DNA from 2 places in the Alteromonas sp. DY56-G5 genome. Region 2 is predicted to be linked to the other one. Evidence: predicted binding sites of a transcription regulator. Region 2 holds the regulator's gene; the other holds the start of a gene.
What was found. The regulator LexA, encoded in region 2, represses DNA repair genes until DNA is damaged. The targets are predictions, from matches to a motif close to TACTGTATNNNNATACAGTA.
Positions count from the first base shown of each region.

Region 1 (6,031 bases), on a different contig from region 2:
TTTACCCGTTTCCCAGAGTACTTTACTGCCGAGCAAAAATCAGCGCTAACGGAGCAAGGCAAGGCTGCCATAAATAGCAGCGTATTGCCTGCGTATCAAATGTTCTACGATTTCATGGTAGATGAATACATTCCCAACGCCCGTGAAGATATTGCCGCGAATAACTGGCCTGATGGCGTGGCGTATTACGCCAATAGAGCCAAGCATTACACCACCACGGATATGACGCCTCAGGAAATCCATGATTTAGGTTTGTCTGAAGTAAAACGCATTCGCGCGCAAATGCAGCAAATTGTGGATGAGCTTGGCTTTGATGGCGACATTAACGAATTCATTACGTTTTTACGCGAAGACCCGCAATTCTATGCCACCAGCGCTGAAGATTTACTAAAAGAGGCGTCGTTTATTGCAAAGAAAATGGACGCAAAACTTCCTTCGCTCTTTGAGTATCTGCCAAGAACACCCTACGGTGTAGCGCCTGTACCAGACGCTATCGCGCCCAAATATACAACGGGCCGTTACATTCATCCTAGCCGCGATGATCAGCCTGGATATTACTGGGTAAACACTTATGCCCTCGATAAGCGCCCTTTGTATGCATTGCCTGCACTGACCTTGCACGAAGCAGTGCCTGGCCACCATCTTCAAATATCGTTGGCAGCAGAGCTTGAAGACTTACCTATGGTACGTCGTAACACCTATATTTCAGCGTTTGGTGAAGGCTGGGGTCTGTACTCTGAGTTTTTAGGTATTGAAGCAGGTATTTACGAAACGCCGTACGACAACTTCGGTCGCTTAAGCTACGAAATGTGGCGTGCGTGTCGCTTGGTTGTGGATACCGGTATGCACACGATGGGCTGGAGCCGTCAACAAGCGGTTGATTATATGATGGAAAACACCGCGCTTTCAGAACACAACGTAAATACTGAAATAGACCGCTATATCTCTTGGCCAGCGCAAGCCTTGTCTTACAAGATTGGTGAAATCAAAATTAAAGGCCTTCGCAAGAAGGCAGAGAAAGCATTAGGCGAGCGTTTTGATGTGCGTAAATTCCACCGCGCCGTGTTAGAAAACGGCTCAGTTCCATTGTTTATCTTGGAGCAAAACATCAATACGTTTATAGAAGAACAAAAGGCACAATAAACATGATCGTTGCATTTGGTGTTATTGGATTACTTATCCTGTTTTTAATTTACTTTGTGCTGCGAGCGCAGAATTTACAGAAAGAGCTGGCGCTATTGCGTCACTCGAATAAACAGACCAACAACAAGGTTACGTATGCTTATCGCAACCTTGTTCTTGTTACAGATGCGTTAGAGAAAAATCTTACTGCGCGTATTGAAAGTGCCTATAAAAGCCGCCTTATCGACCATACTCAATACAATGCGCTGCACCCGCTTATGCGCAACTTTTCGACAATCGTCATGGCCTGTTGTGAGAAAGGCATGTCATTTGAGGAGTCACTGAATAAGGTGCTGCTTAATGAAGAAGTGACGCTTGAGGAAATTCGTGAGGTGGTGAAAGCACTCCCTAGCAACGTACGTATGGTGTGGTCAAAAAATACCGCCGACGGCTTCATTGCTTTTTGCCAAACCGTTACAGCAACAGTAAGTGGCACGACTACAAAGGCTCAAAAAGAACCATCTGAAGAGTAACATTTTACTCTATGTCCCTCGTTAGCGCTTATACAGCGCTAACTGTATGGCAGGGTCGTCTGCTTTGCTATGTAGTAAGGTCAGCGACCCTAGCCATGTTCCTACACTTTTAAAAGTTTAATCTTTTTACCTTTCCAGACTAATCAGTAAGTTAGCACTTAAAACAACAAGCCAAAAACCTTTTGTCTTGAAAAGGGTTATTGCTGCACTATAATACTGTATAAAAATACAGTTCATTTTGAGTACCATGAATAAATCGTTATCCGTGCTTAATAACCACCCGCATATTTGGCGGGCCAGAGATCAGAGACAAAGTGAAACCAAGTTTTCACTGGGTTTTCCGCGTCTGGATAAAGCTCTTAACGGTGGCGTTGCATCTACAGGTCTTGTCCGTATCTCTTCGTTAACCGGCATGGGTGAACTTTCACTCTTTAAACAGGCTATATGCCAACACCGTACGCATAAGCTGGTGGTATTTATTAACCCTCCCGGGCTACTACAGTCGCCGTGGTTAGAAAACTTGGGGCTTAAAGCGCAACAAGTGCTGGTAGTAAAACCAGGTTCTGAACAAGAGTCGTTGTGGGCAGCAGAGCAATGTTTAAAAAGTACGGCTTGCCATTGCGTAGTGCTGTGGAGTAATGCTGTAAATCAAAAAGAAGCACGACGCCTACAGGTAGCAGCAACGCATAATGATGCGCTGTGCTTACTGTATACTCCACCGCAACAGCAGGCCTCACAGTTAGGTTATCCGAAGGCCAGCTTAAGTGATTCACAAGCCACTCCTTCGAATCAAAGCGACGGTGCATTACCCATTACGTTGGATATTGCGCTAAAGGGTAAACCCCACGCTTTGGCAGTGAACATACGCAAGCAGCGTCATGGGTGGCCCAAAGATAACATTGTTATTTCCCATCGGTGGACCCCCGACAATCACGCCATTAAATGGGCCATGGCACACAACACGCTTTCCGATCAGGCATTACACTCTGTGAGCTAATGATGCTGTGGGCTTATATTTACTGCTATCAACTAACTTTAGACAGCCATATCAAAGCGGCTAGAAGTAAGCGTGCACATAGCCAGTTGTCGAAGCACGAAACTAACAACCAGTATTCAGCGTTAGCGTCGAATACTCCCGTTGCAGTGTACTGCAGTAAAACAAACAAAATTACGCAGTGTAATGATATTGCGAAAAAAGAAGGTATTGAAATTGGGCATGGGCTAGCTCAAGCGGCGGCGCTATGCCCTTACGTACATATTCTGCCTTTCAGTGAAGAAGCCGAAAAGCATATGCTGACGCAGTTAGCCCATCGGCTTTACCCACTGGCTTCTGACATCGTATTAGACAACCACATTCACTCGAATAGTGTCAGCGGTCTGGCAGTAAGGCTAGATAATCTAACTCATTACTATGGCGGCCATACGCCACTGTGGAAAACCTTAACTCAAGCTCTGGCTGAAGCAGATATTCGTTATCATTTTGCTAGCGCATGGACAATTGAGGCCGCAAAAGTATTAGCGCTTCATAAATTTAATACCTACTTACATACATCCGATGACATAAAAAAAGCGCTAAGTGCGTGCCCGCTTTCTATTACGGCTCTATCTCCCAAGGTCATTGACTCATTGGCAAGGGTGGGCGTTTCCTGCGTACAACAGTTGCTTGCCATGCCGGTACAAGAGCTGGGGCGGCGCTTTGACAATGACACCATTATGTATCTTACTGCGTTAAGGGGAGAAACCTTTCCACGCGTTACGTTATTTAGGCCTTTGGAGCACTTCGATAATTTTATCCTCTTGCCTTTTGATATTGAAAACACGCAGCATCTAACCCCTTTTGTCACCCAGCAGTTTGAGCATTTATCTCACTATTTACGGGCAAGAAACTTATATACATCCAGCATCAGCGTACATATTCATTTCAGAGAAGCACCTGTAATGGATATTAATATACGTTCGGCGCTTCCTCAGTCATCAGTAAAAAGTTGGCTGCCGTTATTTAGTCTTAAAACTGAGAGTCTGGTGTTGCCTGAGCCAGCTACAGCCATTGCGCTTACCTGTCAGCAATTTGAAGAAATGGATACGCAGAATGGCGATTTTTTTAGCGACAGATTTAACGATATTGCACAAAAGCAATTAATTGGGCGCTTAAACGCGAAGCTAGGCGATAACAGTACGTTTCAACCTCGCGCTGCCGACAGCCATCAATTTGAATATATGACGGTGACGGAGCCGAGCGTCGGTAACTGTGCCGGTAATTACGCTTATAGCAGTGACATTACGCCTACCTTCACCTTTGATGTACCTAAACCGCTTATTCAGGCTACCCAAATTTGCTTTGGCCCCGTGCGATTACACAGTGAGTGGTGGCATGACAGCCCAACAAAGCGTGATTATTTCATCGCCCAAACTGAGCAATGCGTAAGGCTTTTAGTGTTTAAAGATGAAGAGAGCCGCTGGTGGGTGCAGGGCCTTTTTTGTTAGCGGTATGCGGTTAAAGAAAAGGGTAAAGGCTATATCATGAAATACAGTGAGCTCTTTTGCCAAAGCAATTATAGCTTTCTTTGCGGTGCCTCTTCCCCCGCAGAGCTTGTTACCACGGCATCTTTCCTTGGTTACGACGCGCTTGCCATTACCGATGAATGCTCAGTGGCGGGAGTAGTACGAGCTTTCGATGAAATTAAGCATCAGGGTCTACCGATTACGCTTATTGTGGGTAGTTACTTTGTATTTGATGACACTTTATCTTTTGTGCTGTTGTGCCCGAACAAAGCGGCCTATAGCGAACTGTGCCGAATTATTACTAACGCGAGGCGTCGCTCTGATAAAGGTGAATATCAACTTGCTGAGTGGGACTTGCGTACCATTCGCCATTGCAAATTCATTTGGTTACCAAGCGGCAAAGAAGCTAAAGACAAGCATTGGGCTGAATGGCTGCAAAAACATCCTAGTATTGATGCCTATATTGGCGCTCAGCGCCTATTAGACGGACGGGATCACCACAGGTTTGCGCATTACAATCATCTGCAGTCTGCCTACCCTTTCCCTGTTATTGCCTGTACAGGTGTACTCATGCATCACGCTGACAGACTGCCGCTTCAACATGTATTGCATGCTACTAACGTGCATACCAGTGTAGATAAAATAGGTCGGGATGCGTTGAGTAATGCAGAGCGTAGTCTGCGAACCGTACAAAAAATTAAGAAGCTTTACCCTGAGAAATGGATTGCCAATACCAATGCCCTTGCCCACGCATTCACATTTTCTTTAGAAGAGCTGCGCTACCACTATCCTGCAGAGCTTGTACCTGAAGGGTATACGCCCACTTCGTATTTGCGGGAACGTGTAGAGGCCGGCATAAAAGTGCGCTTTCCTGAAGGTATAACCCCTGATATCCGCCAAACCATAGAAAAAGAACTTACGCTTATTGCCGAGCAAGAGTATGAGTATTTCTTTTTAACCATTTACGACATTGTTCAGTTTGCCAAGCGACAACGCATTTTGTATCAAGGGCGCGGCTCTGCGGCCAACTCGGTAGTGTGCTATTGCTTGGAAATAACCGCAGTAGACCCAAGGCAAATAAGTGTGCTGTTCGAGCGCTTTATTTCCAAAGAGCGTAACGAACCGCCAGATATTGATGTGGATTTTGAGCATCAACGCCGTGAAGAGGTCATCCAATACATTTATCAAAAGTACGGCCGGGAAAGAACCGCTATCGCGGCTACGGTTATTTGCTATCGCTTCAAGTCAGCGTTTAAAGATGTGGGCAAGGCGCTGGGCTTTAGCGAATCACAGCTTGATTTTGTGGTAAAGCAGATTAATCGCCGAGACAGCGTTATTCCGTGGAAATCCCAGCTGGCAGGGCTTGGGCTAAACCCTGAAGAGCCTAGGGTGCAGCAGTTAATTACCCTTACCGAAGCTTTACTGGGCACGCCCCGACATTTGTCGCAACATGTAGGCGGTTTTGTTATTAGCGCAGGGCCGCTCTACGATCTTGTTCCTGTTGAGAACGCCGCGATGGAAGAGCGTACTATTATTCAGTGGGATAAGGACGACATTGAAACCTTAGGCCTATTAAAAGTCGATGTACTCGCGCTTGGGATGTTAAGCGCTATACGTCGTGCATTCTCTCTTATCAATAAACAATACCCTGTTGAAACCAGTATTCCCTTCATTACTAAGCTCGGGGATGACAAACAGGTTTTCGATATGATTTGTCGGGCCGATACGGTAGGCGTTTTTCAAATAGAATCACGGGCTCAGATGTCTATGCTGCCAAGGCTCAAACCTCGTCGCTATTACGATTTGGTCGTACAAATAGCCATTGTACGGCCAGGTCCGATTCAGGGTGATATGGTCCACCCTTATTTGATACG
Region 1 is NZ_JANHZQ010000026.1:58,252-64,282, forward strand. It holds gene NO989_RS13525 (DUF885 domain-containing protein) at 1-1,143, shown strand, start outside; gene NO989_RS13530 (hypothetical protein) at 1,146-1,655, shown strand; gene NO989_RS13535 (recombinase RecA) at 1,903-2,652, shown strand; gene NO989_RS13540 (DNA polymerase Y family protein) at 2,652-4,139, shown strand; gene NO989_RS13545 (error-prone DNA polymerase) at 4,176-6,031, shown strand, end outside.
Region 1: NO989_RS13535 (recombinase RecA) is a predicted target of LexA. The motif match lies at 1,870-1,889, and genes of this name have one in related genera.

Region 2 (6,031 bases):
CCCAACAAACGCTCGAAATCACTTCTTATGCGGACAAGGCCCCGGCTTATGCTCGTACTACTGTGATGACACCAATTTATAATCACGGCTTTGCTATTGCTTCGACCAATGGTGCAAGTGAACTTATCACGGTAAATGCTCGCAACGTGGGCGCATTTTCGCTAGAAGGTAATACGCTTAAAAATACCTATGTGTATCCGTATAAACTGCCTACTAAAGGCGAAATTAGAAGCGTGCATACCCAAGATGTTGATGGTGACAATAATGATGAAATCTACCTTCTTACTCAACAGGGATTGTCTGTAATAAAAGACCGCGAAAGTAACGCAGAAGCGGTGTTTATTATTGAAGATAGTATTATTTCTGGCTTATTTTATGACATCAATGGTGACGGGGTTGATGAAGTTGCTTATTTATATGGGAGCGAATATTACAATGCGACTTCTATTGCCATTGTAGATGTTCGCACAGGTGAGCAGTTGCAACAGTACGATATTGACGGCGTCAATAACCTTGCTTTTGGTAACGTAGATGATGACGCATCGATAGAAATGGTAACGAACAATGGTTATGTATTTGATATCGAAAGCGGTGCCAACCAATGGCTATACGGTAGCGGGTTCAGCGACGCATTTGTTGTGCTGGGTGATATGAATAACGATGGTGTAGATGAAATCATCGGTGCCGATAGTTGGAATGATATCTCAATCTACTCTGCAGTATCGAAAAGCAGTTTGGCAACGGCGGAACATGGTGACATTTGTGATATCGCCTATAGTAAAGAAAGCCCAGCTACAGAAGGAATAGTGGTTGTCTCCGAGTGTCAGTGGGGACAAGTTAGAGGTTTTGCATTAGAAGCGGGACAAATCTCTGAGCAGTGGGCTCTTAACCACAACACTTACAGTGGCATGTCACTTCTCATTGACGATTTAGACAATGACAATGTGGACGACATTATTTGGACTGGTGAGAATCAAATTTTAGTAGCGCAACAAGATGCCAACGGTGAATATGCCTTGTCAGATATAAAAGGTGCGCCGCGCGCGAGTAGATATCATGCCGCGGGTTGGGCACCTTATGGCGATAATGATGAAAGAGCCGTCTTTGTTAGCGATACAAGTAGTTACGAATCATCTATTCAGATTTTATCGGTAGATAAAGAGGATAACTTTGCGATAAGTGCTGAGGTTGGCGAAGATGTCTATAACTATAGCAAACCGGTCGTTACAGACTACAACAATGACGGTGTGGGTGAGTTACTAATAGGGGCACTGGATTATAGTTCGTCGTTTAATGTCGTGAGACTTACAGATAACGCTATTCAGTGGACACTGAACAATAATCAGAATAGTGAAATTTCGTTTATTGAAGCCATTGACGTAAATAACGATAGTTACGCCGATGCAGTTATTATTGAGAACAATCGACTTAAAGCGTTTGATATCGAGAATCAGGTGCTTATCGACTCAATCATTAACGATTTTTCAATTAATGCGCTTGCTGCCTCTGAAAAAGACGGTGTGCATTATTTTGCTGTTGGGGGCTATAGTTCGCTCAAGCTCTATAAAATGCAGGATGGTGAATTTGTTGGATTGAATGAATTGGAAACCAATTGTGACCAATTGCTCACGGTAAATTTTGATAGTGATAGCGAACTTGAATTTGCGTGTTTAAATAGAAACTACAACACCATCAATGTTTATGACGTGGCGAGCGATGCATTAGAACTCAAAGACACTATAGCACCGTCATTCTACCCTCAGTATATAGCGGCTGTTCCAACGACGTCGTCTAATCAGTCGATTCTCGCTATCTACCAGCCTAACGAGAATGACTATTCGTACAATTATTATGACAGCATCGCATATCGCGTGGTTGAGGTTGATAATAAAGGCAATGTGGTGTGGCAAAGCCCTGGACTTGGGCTCGATAATGTTGAAGGCATGCGCACACGTCAAAATAGTGATGGGGAGCTGGAGTTACAAATTAGTAACCCGAACATGGCTCTTCTCGTAAAATAAGAGGAAAGCACTTGTCGTAGGCTATTGCAGATCGCAAAAGACGCGGCAAGTGCTTGTTATTTAGTTTTAGGTGTATATACTTACAGGAACTGTATGAACAGACAGGTCTTTTATGCGCCCACTCACAGCTCGACAAACCGAAGTTTTAGAACTTATTAAAACAACCATGTTAGAAACGGGAATGCCGCCTACTCGTGCGGAAATAGCCCGTCAGCTTGGCTTTCGTTCTGCTAATGCAGCAGAGGAACATTTGAAAGCATTGGCGCGTAAAGGCGTGATTGAAATTTTGCCTGGTACGTCTCGTGGCATTAAGCTCAATATCCCTCTTGATAACGACGCACAAGAAGAAGAAGGCCTACCGTTAATTGGGCGTGTTGCAGCTGGTGAGCCGATCTTGGCGCAAGAGCATGTTGAATCGCACTACAAAGTAGATCCTGCACTGTTTCAACCCCATGCCGACTTTTTGCTACGCGTCAACGGTATGAGCATGAAAGACATTGGTATTTTAGACGGTGACCTTCTCGCTGTTCATCGCACCACTGATGTACACAACGGTCAGGTGGTTGTGGCGCGTGTAGATGAAGACGTCACCGTAAAGCGTCTAGAGAAACGCGGGCGTGAAGTATTGCTTCATGCTGAGAATGATGAGTTTGCACCAATAAAAGTTGATTTGGCGACTGAACATTTTGCGATAGAAGGCATTGCGGTGGGTGTGATCAGAAACGCTGACTGGATGTAGTATTTTAGCTTGTTTGTATAAAAGCGGCGCGTTAGCCGCTTTTTTTATGTCTTTTGTTCCTGTTTTTTTCTTCAATCTGCCAACTTAGGTTTTATCCTGCCCAGCAAACCTGTTGGTTTTCTGCGCGCTTATTTTTATCATTACTCACGTTATTCTTTCTATGAATGCTTCAAGTATTTTCCATTTTTTATTTTGAATTTTGTTTGAAATCGACATTGAGTAATCGATTACTTATTGATTTCTTAACTAGTTAGTCGAGCACTTACTTTAACCCCGTGTTCAAAATGCCTGTTTGATTCCAAGGGCATCCCACAGCAATGGCTTTCTCTTTTTGCACGTGAAATTCCCCGCGACCATTTTAGTAAATGATTAAAAATTAACCACTTCGTTAAATTTTTAATAGAAAAGACTAGACGGCACGACATTATTGCGCAATTCTTATACAGAGATTAACAAAATAATAACAATGACTCTAAATTTGTTTTACAAGTTGAGGTTATGGGTCAATCGTTCGCAAACCATTTGGTAGGGCATCGCGCAAATTAATCAGCGTCTTTGACCACGCCATTACGGAGGTGCTGAGTGAAACAACTAACGACCGTTTTCGCAAAATGGTGTTCTAGTATACCAATTTTGCTTTTTTCCCCTTTGCTTTTTGCGCAAGAAGCAAGCGAAGAAGCCTCTTCGCTTAATTTGAGACGCGGTGCTACCGACATCAGTGGGCAGGTATACGACCTCCATATGTTGATGTTCTTCATTTGTGTAGGTATCGCGGTTGTAGTTTTTGGCGTGATGTTCGCTTCAATGTATCTACATAGAAAGTCCCGTGGTGCCAAGCCAGCTAATTTTCACGAAAACGTGAAGGTCGAAATTGCTTGGACCGTTATTCCTTTCCTTATTCTTATTTTCATGGCGGTACCCGCAGCGAATACTCTAATTGCTATGGAAGACACGTCTGAGCCTGACATGACGGTGTTAGTAACAGGCTCTCAATGGAAATGGCACTACAAGTACATGGATAGCGATGTAGAGTTTTATTCTTTACTCGCCACTCAGCGCGAGCAAATAGAAAACAAATTTCAGAAAACAGATAACTACCTGCTGGAAGTCGACCGTCCCTTGGTTATTCCTACTGGGAAAAAAGTACGCTTTCTTATTACTTCTGACGACGTTATCCACTCTTGGTGGGTTCCTGACTTTGCCGTGAAAAAAGATGCCAACCCCGGCTTTATTAACGAGTCTTGGGCCAAGGTGAATGAGCCGGGTATTTATCGCGGACAGTGCGCAGAGCTTTGTGGTAAAGACCACGGCTATATGCCGGTTGTGGTAATTGCTAAAGAACCCGCCGAGTTTGAAAAGTGGATGGGCGAACAAGAAGAGATTGTTCGTAAAGCAAAAGAAGAAGAGCAGCGTCTACTTTCTATGAATATGTCTATGGATGAACTGATGAAAGAGGGCGAGCGAGTATACAACGCAACGTGCGCTGCTTGCCATATGCCAAATGGTGAAGGTTTACCTGGCGTGTTCCCGGCATTAAAAGGCAGCAAGATGGCACTAGAAGATCAGCAAGGTCACATTGACATCGTGCTGCATGGAAAGTCAGGAACAGCCATGCAAGCGTTTGGAAAAATGCTAAGTCTTAAGGAAATTGCCGCCGTAGTCACTTACGAGCGAAATGCCTGGGGCAATAAAACTGGCGATATGGTTCAAGCCAAAGATGTCAACGCAGTGGCAAACGGAAACTAGGAGCAGACAATGAGCAAAGCAACTGAAGTTATTTCGCCAGATACCTCTGCGCCTCATGACGGTCACCTACATGATGACCATGAACACCACGATCATATTCCTAAAGGGATAACGCGTTGGTTGTTTACCACTAACCACAAAGACATAGGCACACTTTACCTGTGGTTTGCCTTTATTATGTTTTTAGTTGGTGGTGCGATGGCCATGGTGATCCGCGCTGAACTATTCCAACCCGGTCTACAAATTGTAGAGCCAAACTTCTTTAACCAAATGACTACGGTACACGGGCTTATCATGGTATTTGGTGCAGTAATGCCAGCCTTTACTGGGCTCGCAAACTGGCTTATTCCCATGATGATCGGCGCCCCTGACATGGCGTTACCGCGCATGAATAACTGGAGCTTCTGGATTTTACCAGGTGCCTTTCTCATTCTATTGAGCTCGCTCTTTATGGAAGGCGGCGGCCCTGCTTTTGGATGGACTTTCTACGCGCCCCTTTCAACGACTTACAGTGGCGATTCGACAGCGTTGTTTGTGTTCTCTGTTCACATCATGGGTATTTCATCCATTATGGGTGCGATTAACGTGATTGTGACCATCTTTAATATGCGTGCGCCAGGCATGACCTGGATGAAAATGCCGCTGTTTGTATGGACGTGGCTTATCACGGCATTCTTGCTGATTGCGGTAATGCCAGTGCTCGCCGGTGCGGTTACCATGGTGTTAACTGATAAGTTCTTTGGCACGAGCTTTTTTGATGCTGCTGGTGGCGGCGACCCGGTTATGTTCCAGCATATTTTCTGGTTCTTCGGGCACCCTGAAGTGTACATTATGATCTTGCCCGCTTTCGGCATTATCTCGCAAATTGTTCCTACCTTCTCTCGAAAGCAGCTGTTTGGATACGCGTCTATGGTTTACGCCACGGCGTCGATTGCGCTGCTCTCTTTTGTTGTGTGGGCTCACCATATGTTCACCACGGGCATGCCGGTGTACATGGAAATGTTTTTCATGTTTGCCACCATGCTTATCTCGGTGCCTACTGGCGTAAAAGTGTTTAACTGGGTAGCGACCATGTGGCGCGGCTCACTGAGCTTTGAAATGCCAATGATGTTCGCTATTGCCTTTATTGTGCTGTTCACCATTGGTGGGTTGTCAGGGCTAATGTTGGCGATCACGCCCGTGGACTTCCAATATCACGACACTTACTTCGTTGTAGCCCATTTCCACTATGTACTGGTAACTGGCGCGGTCTTTTCCATCATGGCTGCGGTGTATTACTGGTTGCCTAAATGGACGGGAAAAATGTATGACACAGCTTTAGCTAAATGGCATTTCTGGTGCTCACTGGTATCGGTCAATGTGTTGTTCTTCCCTATGCACTTTGTGGGTTTGGCTGGTATGCCACGCCGTATTCCTGACTATGCATTGCAGTTCGCTGATTTTAATAAATGGATAAGCCTGGGTGGTTTTGCATTCGGTTTATCTCAGCTCATCTTTCTTGCCCTGCTTATCAAGGCATGCAAAA
Region 2 is NZ_JANHZQ010000007.1:43,160-49,190, reverse strand. It holds gene NO989_RS05270 (hypothetical protein) at 1-2,021, shown strand, start outside; gene lexA (transcriptional repressor LexA) at 2,134-2,760, shown strand; gene coxB (cytochrome c oxidase subunit II) at 3,343-4,506, shown strand; gene ctaD (cytochrome c oxidase subunit I) at 4,516-6,031, shown strand, end outside.